Regions from separate parts of the Blastococcus goldschmidtiae genome, predicted to be linked through region 3. Evidence: predicted binding sites of a transcription regulator. Region 3 holds the regulator's gene; each other region holds the start of a gene.
What was found. Region 3 encodes LexA, which represses DNA repair genes until DNA is damaged. Its sites were predicted from a motif close to TCGAACANNTGTTCGA; they were not measured.

Region 1 (3,273 bases), on a different contig from region 3:
CGGGCGTTCTCGGCCACGGACATCCCCTGCACGAGCGCGACGACGACGTGCGCCAGGTCGGTCTCGTCCCCCTCGAGCAGGCCTGCGTGCACGCAGCGCCGGACGTGCCCGACGATCAGCTCCCGTACGGCAGCACCCGCCTCGGCCTCCTCGGCCGCGGGGTCGAAGTCGGCGAACGGCCGGGCGAGCATGACCTCGGCCAGCCGGGGGTTCTCCAGCATGAACTCCCGATAGAGCCGGGCGACCCGCGTCAGATCGGCGCGGGGGTCGGCCGACGGCTCGACGCGGGCAAGCCGGTCGGCCAGCAGCCGCCACCCCAGGAAGAACACCTCGCGGATCAGCCCCGCCTTGTCCCCGAAGAGTTCGTAGACCGCCGGAGTCGATGTCCGGGCGCGGGAGGCGAGACGGCGCGCGGTGAACCCGGCGGCGCCTTCTCCGGCCAGCAGGTCGAGGGCCTCGGTCAGCAGGCGGTCTCGGAGCTCCGGTGTCCGCAACTTCGGCCGTGGCACCCGGAGAGGCTACCGGGGCCACCCCCTCGCGTCGTAACGTAACGACGTCCCGAAACGCGGGACGGCAGTCGCCGACCAGAGAGGTGCATCCCGGATGAACGAGTTCCCGGTTCCCGCAGCCGCGCAGGACCACACCGGCCAGGCCGGCTGGGGCAGGACCCGCGCACGCACGGTGTCCTGGCACGACCCCGCCCCCACAGCGGCCGTCGGGCTGACCATGCCAGGTGCGGACTACCTGCGGGCCATGCACGCCGGACGCCTGCCGTCGTCCCCGATCGCCCGCTTGACCGGCCTGACGCCGGACGTGGTGGCCGACGGCGATGTCGCGTTCCGGTGCGTGGCCGACGAGTCCTTCACCAACCCGGTCGGCGTGATCCACGGGGGGCTGCTGTGCACGTTGCTGGACGCGGCCACCGCCTCGGCGGTCCACTCGACGTTGCCGGCCGGTGTCGCATTCACCACCGTGGAGATCAAGGTCAGCTATCTGCGCACCGTGCGCGCCGGTGACGAGCTGCACGTGCGCGGCTGGGTGACCAAGTCCGGGCGGCGGGTCTGCTTCGCCGAAGCGTCCGCGCGGACGGCGGCAGGCGACCTGGTCGCGACCGGCAGCAGCAGCATCCTGCTCACGCCCCTCGGGGACGCCGTCGGTCGGGCCGGCTCCTGAGCGCGCCGTCACGCGTCCAGGAGGCGCGGCAGGAACCCGTCGGTCCCGCCAGCACCACGAGCGCCACGTCGCGAGAAAAACTTTCGGGAATTTCCTGTCCACAGCCGGGGGACGGCGTACCCGCAGGTGACCGGCTCCGGTCGGGCACGTGGCCTGTCGATATCCCCGACGGTCTCCACATGTCGACACGCCTCCGTCCACCGACTTGTCCACATGTTGTGCAGATCGAGGTGTTGGACGGCGCCGCTCCGGGTTCCTAACGTCCCTCCCAGCTGCCGCCGGGCACGAACTGTCAGTGCCCGGCGGTAGCAATCATCCGAACACGCGTTCGGTACGGCGGCGCCCGCCGAACTCCCGGCTTCCCCACGGTGAGTGGCTCGCGGGCGCGCCCGCAAGGAGATGGAGGTATCCCCGTGGCGGTGGCCGACGAGTACAGCCGGCCGATGGCGTCGGCGCCGGAGTACGACCGGCAGCCCCCGCAGGACGTGCAGGCCGAGCAGTCGGTGCTCGGCGGCATGCTGCTCAGCAAGGACGCCATCGCCGACGTCGTCGAGGTGCTGCACGGCGCCGACTTCTACCGCCCGGCGCACCAGATCATCTTCGACGTCGTCCTGGACCTGTACGGCCGAGGCGAGCCGGCCGACGCCATCACCGTCGCCGCGGAGCTCAACCGGACCGACCAGCTGTCGAAGATGGGCGGCGCGGTCTACCTGCACACGCTGATCCAGTCGACGCCGACGGCCGCCAACGCCGGCTACTACGCCGCCATCGTCGCCGAGCAGGCCGTGCTGCGGCGGCTGGTCGAGGCAGGCACGCGCGTGGTCCAGCTCGGCTACGGCGCGGCCGGTGGGCGCGGCGACGTCGACGACATCGTCGACCGCGCGCAGCAGGAGATCTACGACGTCACCGAGAAGCGGATGAGCGAGGACTACTCCCGTCTCGCCGACGTCCTGCAGCCCACGATGGACGAGCTCGACGCCATCGCCTCCCGGGGCGGGGTGAGCCGGGGCGTGCCGACCGGCATCCGCGACCTCGACGAGCTGACCAACGGCCTGCAGTCCGGCCAGATGATCGTCATCGCCGCCCGCCCCGGTGTGGGCAAGTCGACGCTGGGGCTGGACATCGCGCGGTCGGCATCGGTCAAGCACCACATGCCCGCCGCCATCTTCTCGCTCGAGATGAGCAAGCACGAGATCACCATGCGTCTGCTGTCGGCCGAGGCGAAGGTGCCGCTGCACCACATGCGCGCCGGTTCGCTCAGCGACGAGGACTGGTCGAAGCTGGCCCGCCGGATGGGTGAGATCGCCGATGCGCCGCTCTACATCGACGACTCACCGAACATGACGATGATGGAGATCCGGGCCAAGGCCCGTCGGCTCAAGCAGCGCAACGACCTCAAGCTCATCGTCATCGACTACCTGCAGCTGATGACCTCGGGCAAGAAGGTGGAGAGCCGCCAGCAGGAGGTCTCGGAGTTCTCCCGTGCCCTGAAGCTGCTGGCCAAGGAGCTCGAGGTCCCCGTCATCGCGATGTCGCAGCTCAACCGTGGCTCGGAGCAGCGTCAGGACAAGAAGCCGATGCTGTCGGACCTCCGCGAGTCCGGCTCGATCGAGCAGGACGCCGACATGGTCATGATGATCCACCGCGAGGACATGTACGAGAAGGAGTCCCCGCGGGCCGGCGAGGCCGACATCATGCTGGTCAAGCACCGCAACGGCCCGACCGCGAACGTCACCGTCGCCTTCCAGGGCCACTACAGCCGCTTCGTGGACATGGCCAACTAGCCCGCGGCGCCGGGCCGCCGTGGCAGGTCGGAACGGGATGCCGTCAGGCGCCCGCCTCGTCGGACGTGCTCGCGCAGCCCGGCACGCTGGCGGCCCAGCGGGCCCAGTCGGGCAGCTCCGAGCGGTAGGCGCGGGCCACGGACGGGTTCGTGGCCGCCGTCCAGTCGACCGAGCCCCCGATCTCCGACTCGTCCTTCCGCCACTCGAACCAGTTGATCATCGCCAGTCGCGGTAGGCGCCGGCTGAGCTCGGGGTCGTGGATCTGACGCCACCACGCGCGTTTGATGGTGAGCTCATCGGCGCCGCCGGCGCCGGG
Region 2 (3,273 bases), on a different contig from region 3:
CGTTCGAGGCGGCCGAAGGCCATGGGGTCTCAGAAGGGCGGCGGGGTGTCGTCGGCCGGTGTGGATGGCGGCGCCGGGAGCGCGCGTTGTGCGTGCACCAGGCCGGGTGGTCGGGTGGTCCGGGTGATGCCGGACGGGGTGGTCACGCTGAGCGTGCCGTCGGGGCGCATCTGGAAGCGCCAGCCGCGGGCGAAGGTCTTGAGCCGGTGGTGGGTGCGGCACAGGCAGCAGAGGTTCTGGCAGCTGGTGCGGCCGCCGCAGTCGTAGGGGAGGACGTGGTCGGCGTCGGTGCGTCCGGCGGGTTGCCCGCAGCCGGGGTGACGGCAGGTGCGGTCGCGCATGCGGATGAACCGTTCCTGCGCGGGGGTGTGTACGTAGCCGGTCGCTTCGGGCGGCGGCCCCAGCACCGGACACTCGCAGGCGACGTCCCGCCCGTGCATCCGGCAGCCGCGGGCCGCCAGCCGGGCGAGTTCAGTTGCGGTGGCGGTGGCCAGCAGTGCGCCGTCGTCGTCGGTGACGGCCACCGTCAGGCTGCCGCCGGGTGGCGCCTGCACGCCGAGTGCGCTGAGCTGGGTGAGCAGTTCGCGCAGGTGGGCGGCGGTGATCGGGGTGCCGTCCACGGCCGGCGTCGCCTCGCCTGCCGCCGCTCGATCCACCGCCTGACCACGGGCCCGTTCCGCCCCTCGGCTCCAGGCGCTGCCCACCGCATGCCCCTGGTCCGGTGTGCCCGGGCAGTCCGGGCAGTCCGGGCGGCGCAGGGCCGACAGCGGTGCGGTGATCGTGAGGTGGCCGGTCATCGCCGGGCGGGAGGTGTTCCAGGAGCGCAGCACCAGCGCGGCGTGCGCCTCGGCGCGCAGCACGCCGATCGGCCGGTCGTCCCCGCCGGTGGCGGCCAGCTGCGCGGCCTGATCGATCGTGGACCACATCGCCGCCGCCACCGGCGCGGGCAACTCACTGGCCAGCGCCGACATGCCGTCGGTCGGCGGGTACAGCCGCACCGCGGCGCGCTGCTCGGCGTCGATGCGGCGCTGCTCGGCGAACTCCTCATCCGCCGCCTCCGCCGCAGCGACCAGCCGGTTGCGCAGCTTTCCCGGCGACAGGCCCGCGGCCAGGGGCAGCACCGCGGGCACCACGGCCGCGAGGACCTCGTCCGAGGCCGTGGTGAGGACGTCGGCGAACACCCCGGCGCGGTACCGGTCCAGCCGGCCGGCCGTGCACTCGGCGTGCACCGCGGGCATGCGCTCCACCAGCTGATAGGCCTGCGCGGCCGTCCGGGAGGCGAACGACCGGGAGCAGTTCAGCACCATCCCCAGCTCGTCGGGGAAGAACTCCGAGGTGCCCGGCACCGGCGACCCGCCACCGCGCCGCCGCGCACCGGGATGCCCCGGCGGGGGATCATCGGTGTCGGGCCGGGCGGCGGCCAGCGCCATGACCAGTTCAGCCGCGTAGGCGGCGTCCATCGCCTTGCGGGCCTGCACCCGCTGCAGCTCCACGGCCACCTGCTCGGCCGAGAGCAGCTCGACCGGCAGCCGCTGCACCGACGGCGGACGCTGCATCAGCCAGCCGACCAGGACGCCCTCCACCACGGAGCGCTGCACCACGGTCGCCGACATGGACCGAACATACGTTCGAGGTACGACAGTTTCGGCGGCTCCAGGGCCAGGCGATCTCGATGCCTTCAGGGCGAGGGCTACCTCCATGCCTCGGTCATTCACGGCCCCAGGGCCCCAGGGCCCCAGGGCCTCAGCGCCTCAGCGCCTCAGCGGACGACGGTCGCGAACACCACCGTGTTGTCGGTGCTGGTGCCGGCGGCCTCGACGAACTCGCCCCCGCAGGTCACCAGCGCGACGTCGGCCTCCGGCGGGTGGCCGTTGAGCGTCTCGGCCAGGGCGGAGGTCGCCTTGTCCAGCCCGGTGACCGGCTCCCCCAGCACCTGCAGACGCAGCACGGCACCGTTCGCGTCCCGCAGGTTGATCTCATCCCCGGGGCGCAGGGTGTGCAGCCGGTCGAAGACCGCGCCGCCGGCGGCCTGCTGGTGGCCCAGGATGACCGCCATCTGCCCCGAACCGGGCAAGGGACCATCGGACCACCACGACGTGGTGCGCATCGACTCGGGAACCCCGTAGCCGTCGACCAGGGCGCCGGTGAAAGGGTTCTCGTACTGCACGGTGCCGCGGGTCTCCACGACCGTGTCCACGTCGATCGCCGGGATGCTCAGCGAGGCCGGCTGGATCGCGCCGGTGGCGACCATCTCGCCGGCCAGGGCCGGCGTCTCACCGGCGAGCGGCGCCGAGGCCCCGGGGGCCGGTCGCGGAGCGGTGTCCGCATCCGGCCGCCCGGAGACGACGAGCAGCAGTGCCAGTCCGGCCGCCAGCACCATCAAGAAGGCGCCGGCGGCGCGGAGATCAATCCCGCGTACGTACCGCACGGCCCCGCATCCCGTATCCAGCCGCACCGGCGGCCACGAGCACCAGCCCGCCACCCAGGGCGGTCAGCGGCACCGAGGTGTCGTCGGCCCGGGGCGCGTCGGCACCCGTGGGCGCGTAGCCCAGGTAGGCGACGGGCTGGGCCACCGGCTGAGGAGCGTGCGGCGCGGGCTGCTCGGGCGTGGGGTGGGCGACCGGCGACATCTCCGGCTCCGGCTCCTCACCGGACGGCAGCGTGGGAACGCACGTCTCGAGCGAGGCCAGCACGAGCTCGAGGCCACCGATGATGTCCTCGGACGGGCCCGCCTCCCCCTCGCTGGGGACGAAGCCGGTCAGCAGGTCTTCGATGAGCACCGGCAGCGCAGCCGGATCCGCTTCGCTCAGCTCCGTCAGGAAGGCCTCGAGCTCGGCCGCGTACTCCTCGAGGTCGAGCAGCGCCGCCAGTCCTGCCCCGAACTGCTCGAGCCCGGCGGACACGCCCTCGATGCACTCCTCCGAGAAGCCCGCCTGCGCGAACAGCGCCTGCAGTTCCGCAGGCACCTCGAACGGCGGCAGGGTTCCGTCACCCTCGGACTCCGTGCCCTCGGACTCCGTGCCCTCGGACTCCGTGCCCTCGGACTCCGTGCCCTCGGGATCCGTGCCCTCGGGGTCCGTGACCTCGGGCTCCTCGGTCCCCGGGTCCAGCGGGAGGTCGCTGACGACGGGGGTCTCGGCCGTCGCGTCGTCGAAGGCCTCGGTCACCGGATTGTCCGGGGTCTCCGGCGCGGCCCGGGCCATGCCTACCGGGACCAGGACCAGTGCGGCGGTCACGCCGGAGGCGACCAGGGCACGGCGGCCGTGCGGCGAG
Region 3 (3,273 bases):
CTGCTCCTCGCCCTGCTCGTGGCCGGCCTGGTCACCGCCGACCTGCTCGCCGGCGGGGCCCTGGAGCGGCTGGACCTGTGGGTCTCCGACGTCGTCCGCGGCTGGGGACTGCGCGACTCGGCCGCCTATCCGGTCATCTGGGCGATCACCCAGCTCGGCGGTCGAGGCACGATCCTCATCGTCCTGGCCGTGCTCGTCGGCTACCTGGCCTGGCGGCATCGCACGGGGATGCCGCTGCTGCGGGTCCTGCTCGCGCTGGGCACGCTCACCGTCGGCGTCTACGCGGTCAAGTTCGGTACCGGTCGGACCGCGCCCGGGCACCCCGACGAGCTCTTCTTCCACGTCGACGGCGCGTCGTTCCCCTCGGGGCACGTGGCCAACGCCGTCATCATGTGGGGAGTCGCCCGCTGGCTGGCCGTCGAGTACGAGATGCCTGTCCGGGTGCAGCGCGCGTTCTGGTGGCTGAGCGTCGTCGGACCGGTCGCCACCGGCGTCTCGATGGTGTCGCTGGACTTCCACTGGGTGACCGACGCGGTCGTCGGTGCCGCCGTGGGCGTGCTGCTGCTGGGCGTGGTTCATGCACTGGACGCGATCGTTCTGTCACGCTGGGTTCGTGCCCGACCAGGCCGGCAGACCGCGTAGCGGCTTCGGAGGACGGCGTGCCACCCGCGCCGTAGGGCTCGTGGTGGCGGTCCTCCTCGGCTTCTCGCTGCCCGTCGTGGGGGCGACCGTCGCCGTCGCCCAGGAGCCGGACGCTCCTGCACCGGCCGTCCGGTGCCAGATCACGGATCCCGCGCTGGCGGAGATCTCCGGGCTGGTCGACCTCGGCGAGCGCATGCTCGTCATGAACGACGGCGGGGACGCGCTCAGCGTCTCGGTGCTCGACGCCGGGTGCCAGGTGCTCGAGACGCGGACCGCCGCCGTCGACCCCTACGACCCCGAGGATCTCGCCCTGGGCGCCGACGGGACCCTCTGGCTGGCCGACGCCGGGGACAACAACTCCGTGCGCTCGACCGTCGCCCTGCTGGCGCTGCGGCCGGACGGGTCCGCGGCCGTGCACCGGCTCAGCTACCCCGACGGCGCCCACGACTCCGAGGCGCTGCTGCTCGCGCCCGACGGCACCCCGTACCTGGTCACCAAGGACGTGCTGGGGTCCAGCGGTGTGTACCGGCCCACTGGCCCGCTGTCGGCCGAGGCGGCCGTTCCGATGGAGCGGGTGGCGACGGTCAACATGACGCTCACGGGGACCCCTGGCGGCCCGGTGGGACGCGCCGGGCAACTGCTCGTCACCGGGGGAGCGGTGGCGGGCGACGGGCACGCACTGGCGTTGCGCACCTATACCGATGCCTACGTGTGGCCGCTGTCGGGCTCGGACGTCGTGGGTGCCCTGGCCGGGACCCCGGTACGGGTTCCGCTGCCCGAGTCACCCCAGGGCGAGGCGATCAGCTTCACCGGGGACGACGCGCAGCTGGTCATCGCCAGCGAAGGCGTGCCCAGCGAGGTGGTCGTGGTGCCGATCTCCGCGGTCACGCCGGCGTCCGCCGCGGCGCCGGCCGACGGCCCGGTGCCCAGCCTGACCGAGCTCACCAGCTCGGGCAGGTCGCCGGTCACCTCTGCGCTGATCGCGGCCGCCGTGGCGACCCTCGTGGTGTGGCTGGTCCCCAAGCTGCGCCGTCGCCCGCGGTCCTGAGTCGCCGCGCCTGCCGGCACCCCGCCCGGGCGACCGCCCGCTGGTGCGGCCGGTGACCCGGACGGGGCCTGGGGTCAGACCCTGCGCAACACCGAGACGACGCGGCCCAGGACCGTCGCGTCGTCGCCGGGGATCGGCTCGTAGGCCGGGTTGTGCGGCAGCAACCAGACGTGCCCGTCGCGCCGCTTGTAGGTCTTGACCGTCGCCTCGCCGTCGATCATCGCGGCGACGATCTCGCCGTTCTCCGCCGTGGGTTGCTGGCGCACGACCACCCAGTCGCCGTCGCAGATGGCGGCCTCGACCATCGAGTCGCCGACGACCTTGAGCATGAACAGGGTGCCCTCGCCGACCAGCTCGCGGGGCAGCGGGAAGACGTCCTCCACCGCCTGCTCGGCGAGGACGGGACCGCCGGCGGCGATCCGGCCGACCAGGGGCACGTACGTCGGGGCGGCGAGCGGCTCGTCGGTGCCGGCCACCGGCTCGGCGAGCGGCGCCACCGGACGCGAGGTGTCGCCCGGCAGCCGGACGTCGAGGGCGCGCGGGCGGTTGGGGTCCCGACGCAGCCAGCCCTTCTTCTGCAGGACCGAGAGCTGGTGGGCCACCGAGGAGGCCGAGGAGAGGCCGACGGCCTCGCCGATCTCGCGCACCGAGGGCGGGTAACCGCGCCGGTCGATGGAGTCCCGGATGACCTCCAACACCCGGCGCTGGCGCTGGGTCAGCCCGTCGCCGTCGGCGCCGCGGTCGGGGAAGGAGCGCACCGACGCGCTGCCGTTCTCCGTGTCCGGTCCCGACGCCGTGCTGCGCGTCCGTCGGCCGCCCGACGTCCCGCTGGTCTCCGCCACGTCTCCTCCTCGCGGGCTGCCGGTGCAGCCGTGCTGGTCGCGTCCCAGGAACCGTAGCGCCGATCACGCCTGCTTTCAAACAGGTGTTCGAAGACGGCCGTCGTGTCGGGTCGCTTCTGTCGGTGGCGTCCGGTAGACATCGCACAGACGTTCGATTCGAACAGCCGTTCGAAGACCGTGGTGGACGTGCGGGTCGGGAGGAGTGGTCGTGGGAAGTGTGGCGCAGGCCGTGGTGGAGTTCGACGAGGCGGTGCAGGCGCCGTGGCGCCCGCCGCTGGCGGGTGGAGCCGGACGACAGGGGCGGTTGCGCGCGGTGCCGGACCTGCTGCACGACCCGGCTCCCCTGGCCCGGGGTGCCGGGCGTTCAGCGGTCGGTGCTGCGGCCCACCGCGGGCACCCGGCTGCGGCACGGGTGCGCAGGCCGCATCCGGCGGGCTCGACGACGCCGCGACGACCGGCGCCGTACCGCGCCGGCGGCGACCCGCGGGTGGCGCCCGCGCTCCGGCTGACCCGGCGCGCGCGGCGGCTGGGCGTGGTGCTCGGCCTGGCGGTCGGGGTCGCCCTCGGGTCCTGGGTGGGCTCGGTCGTCGCCGGGGGCCAGGACGGCGGGCTGCGTCTGGCCGGGGAGAGCAGTGTCGTCGTGCAGCAGGGCGACACGCTCTGGTCCATCGCCGGCGCGGTCGCGGACGAGGGGGACGACCTCCGTGCCGTCATCGCCGAGATCCGGGCCCTCAATGGGCT

Region 1: the regulator LexA is predicted to act here: its motif matches at 1,490-1,505, upstream of dnaB (replicative DNA helicase).
Region 2: the regulator LexA is predicted to act here: its motif matches at 1,617-1,632, upstream of RM425_RS16485 (HNH endonuclease signature motif containing protein).

What each region holds. Positions count from the first base shown of each region.
Region 1 is NZ_JAVREI010000001.1:166,323-169,595, forward strand. It holds gene RM425_RS00820 (TetR/AcrR family transcriptional regulator) at 1-509, opposite strand, end outside; gene RM425_RS00825 (PaaI family thioesterase) at 604-1,173, shown strand; gene dnaB (replicative DNA helicase) at 1,587-2,957, shown strand; gene RM425_RS00835 (glycoside hydrolase family 26 protein) at 3,001-3,273, opposite strand, start outside.
Region 2 is NZ_JAVREI010000013.1:96,075-99,347, reverse strand. It holds gene RM425_RS16485 (HNH endonuclease signature motif containing protein) at 30-1,613, opposite strand; gene RM425_RS16480 (class F sortase) at 1,760-2,428, opposite strand; gene RM425_RS16475 (hypothetical protein) at 2,406-3,273, opposite strand, start outside.
Region 3 is NZ_JAVREI010000007.1:13,168-16,440, forward strand. It holds gene RM425_RS11545 (phosphatase PAP2 family protein) at 1-642, shown strand, start outside; gene RM425_RS11550 (hypothetical protein) at 614-1,690, shown strand; gene lexA (transcriptional repressor LexA) at 1,765-2,532, opposite strand; gene RM425_RS11560 (LysM peptidoglycan-binding domain-containing protein) at 2,741-3,273, shown strand, end outside.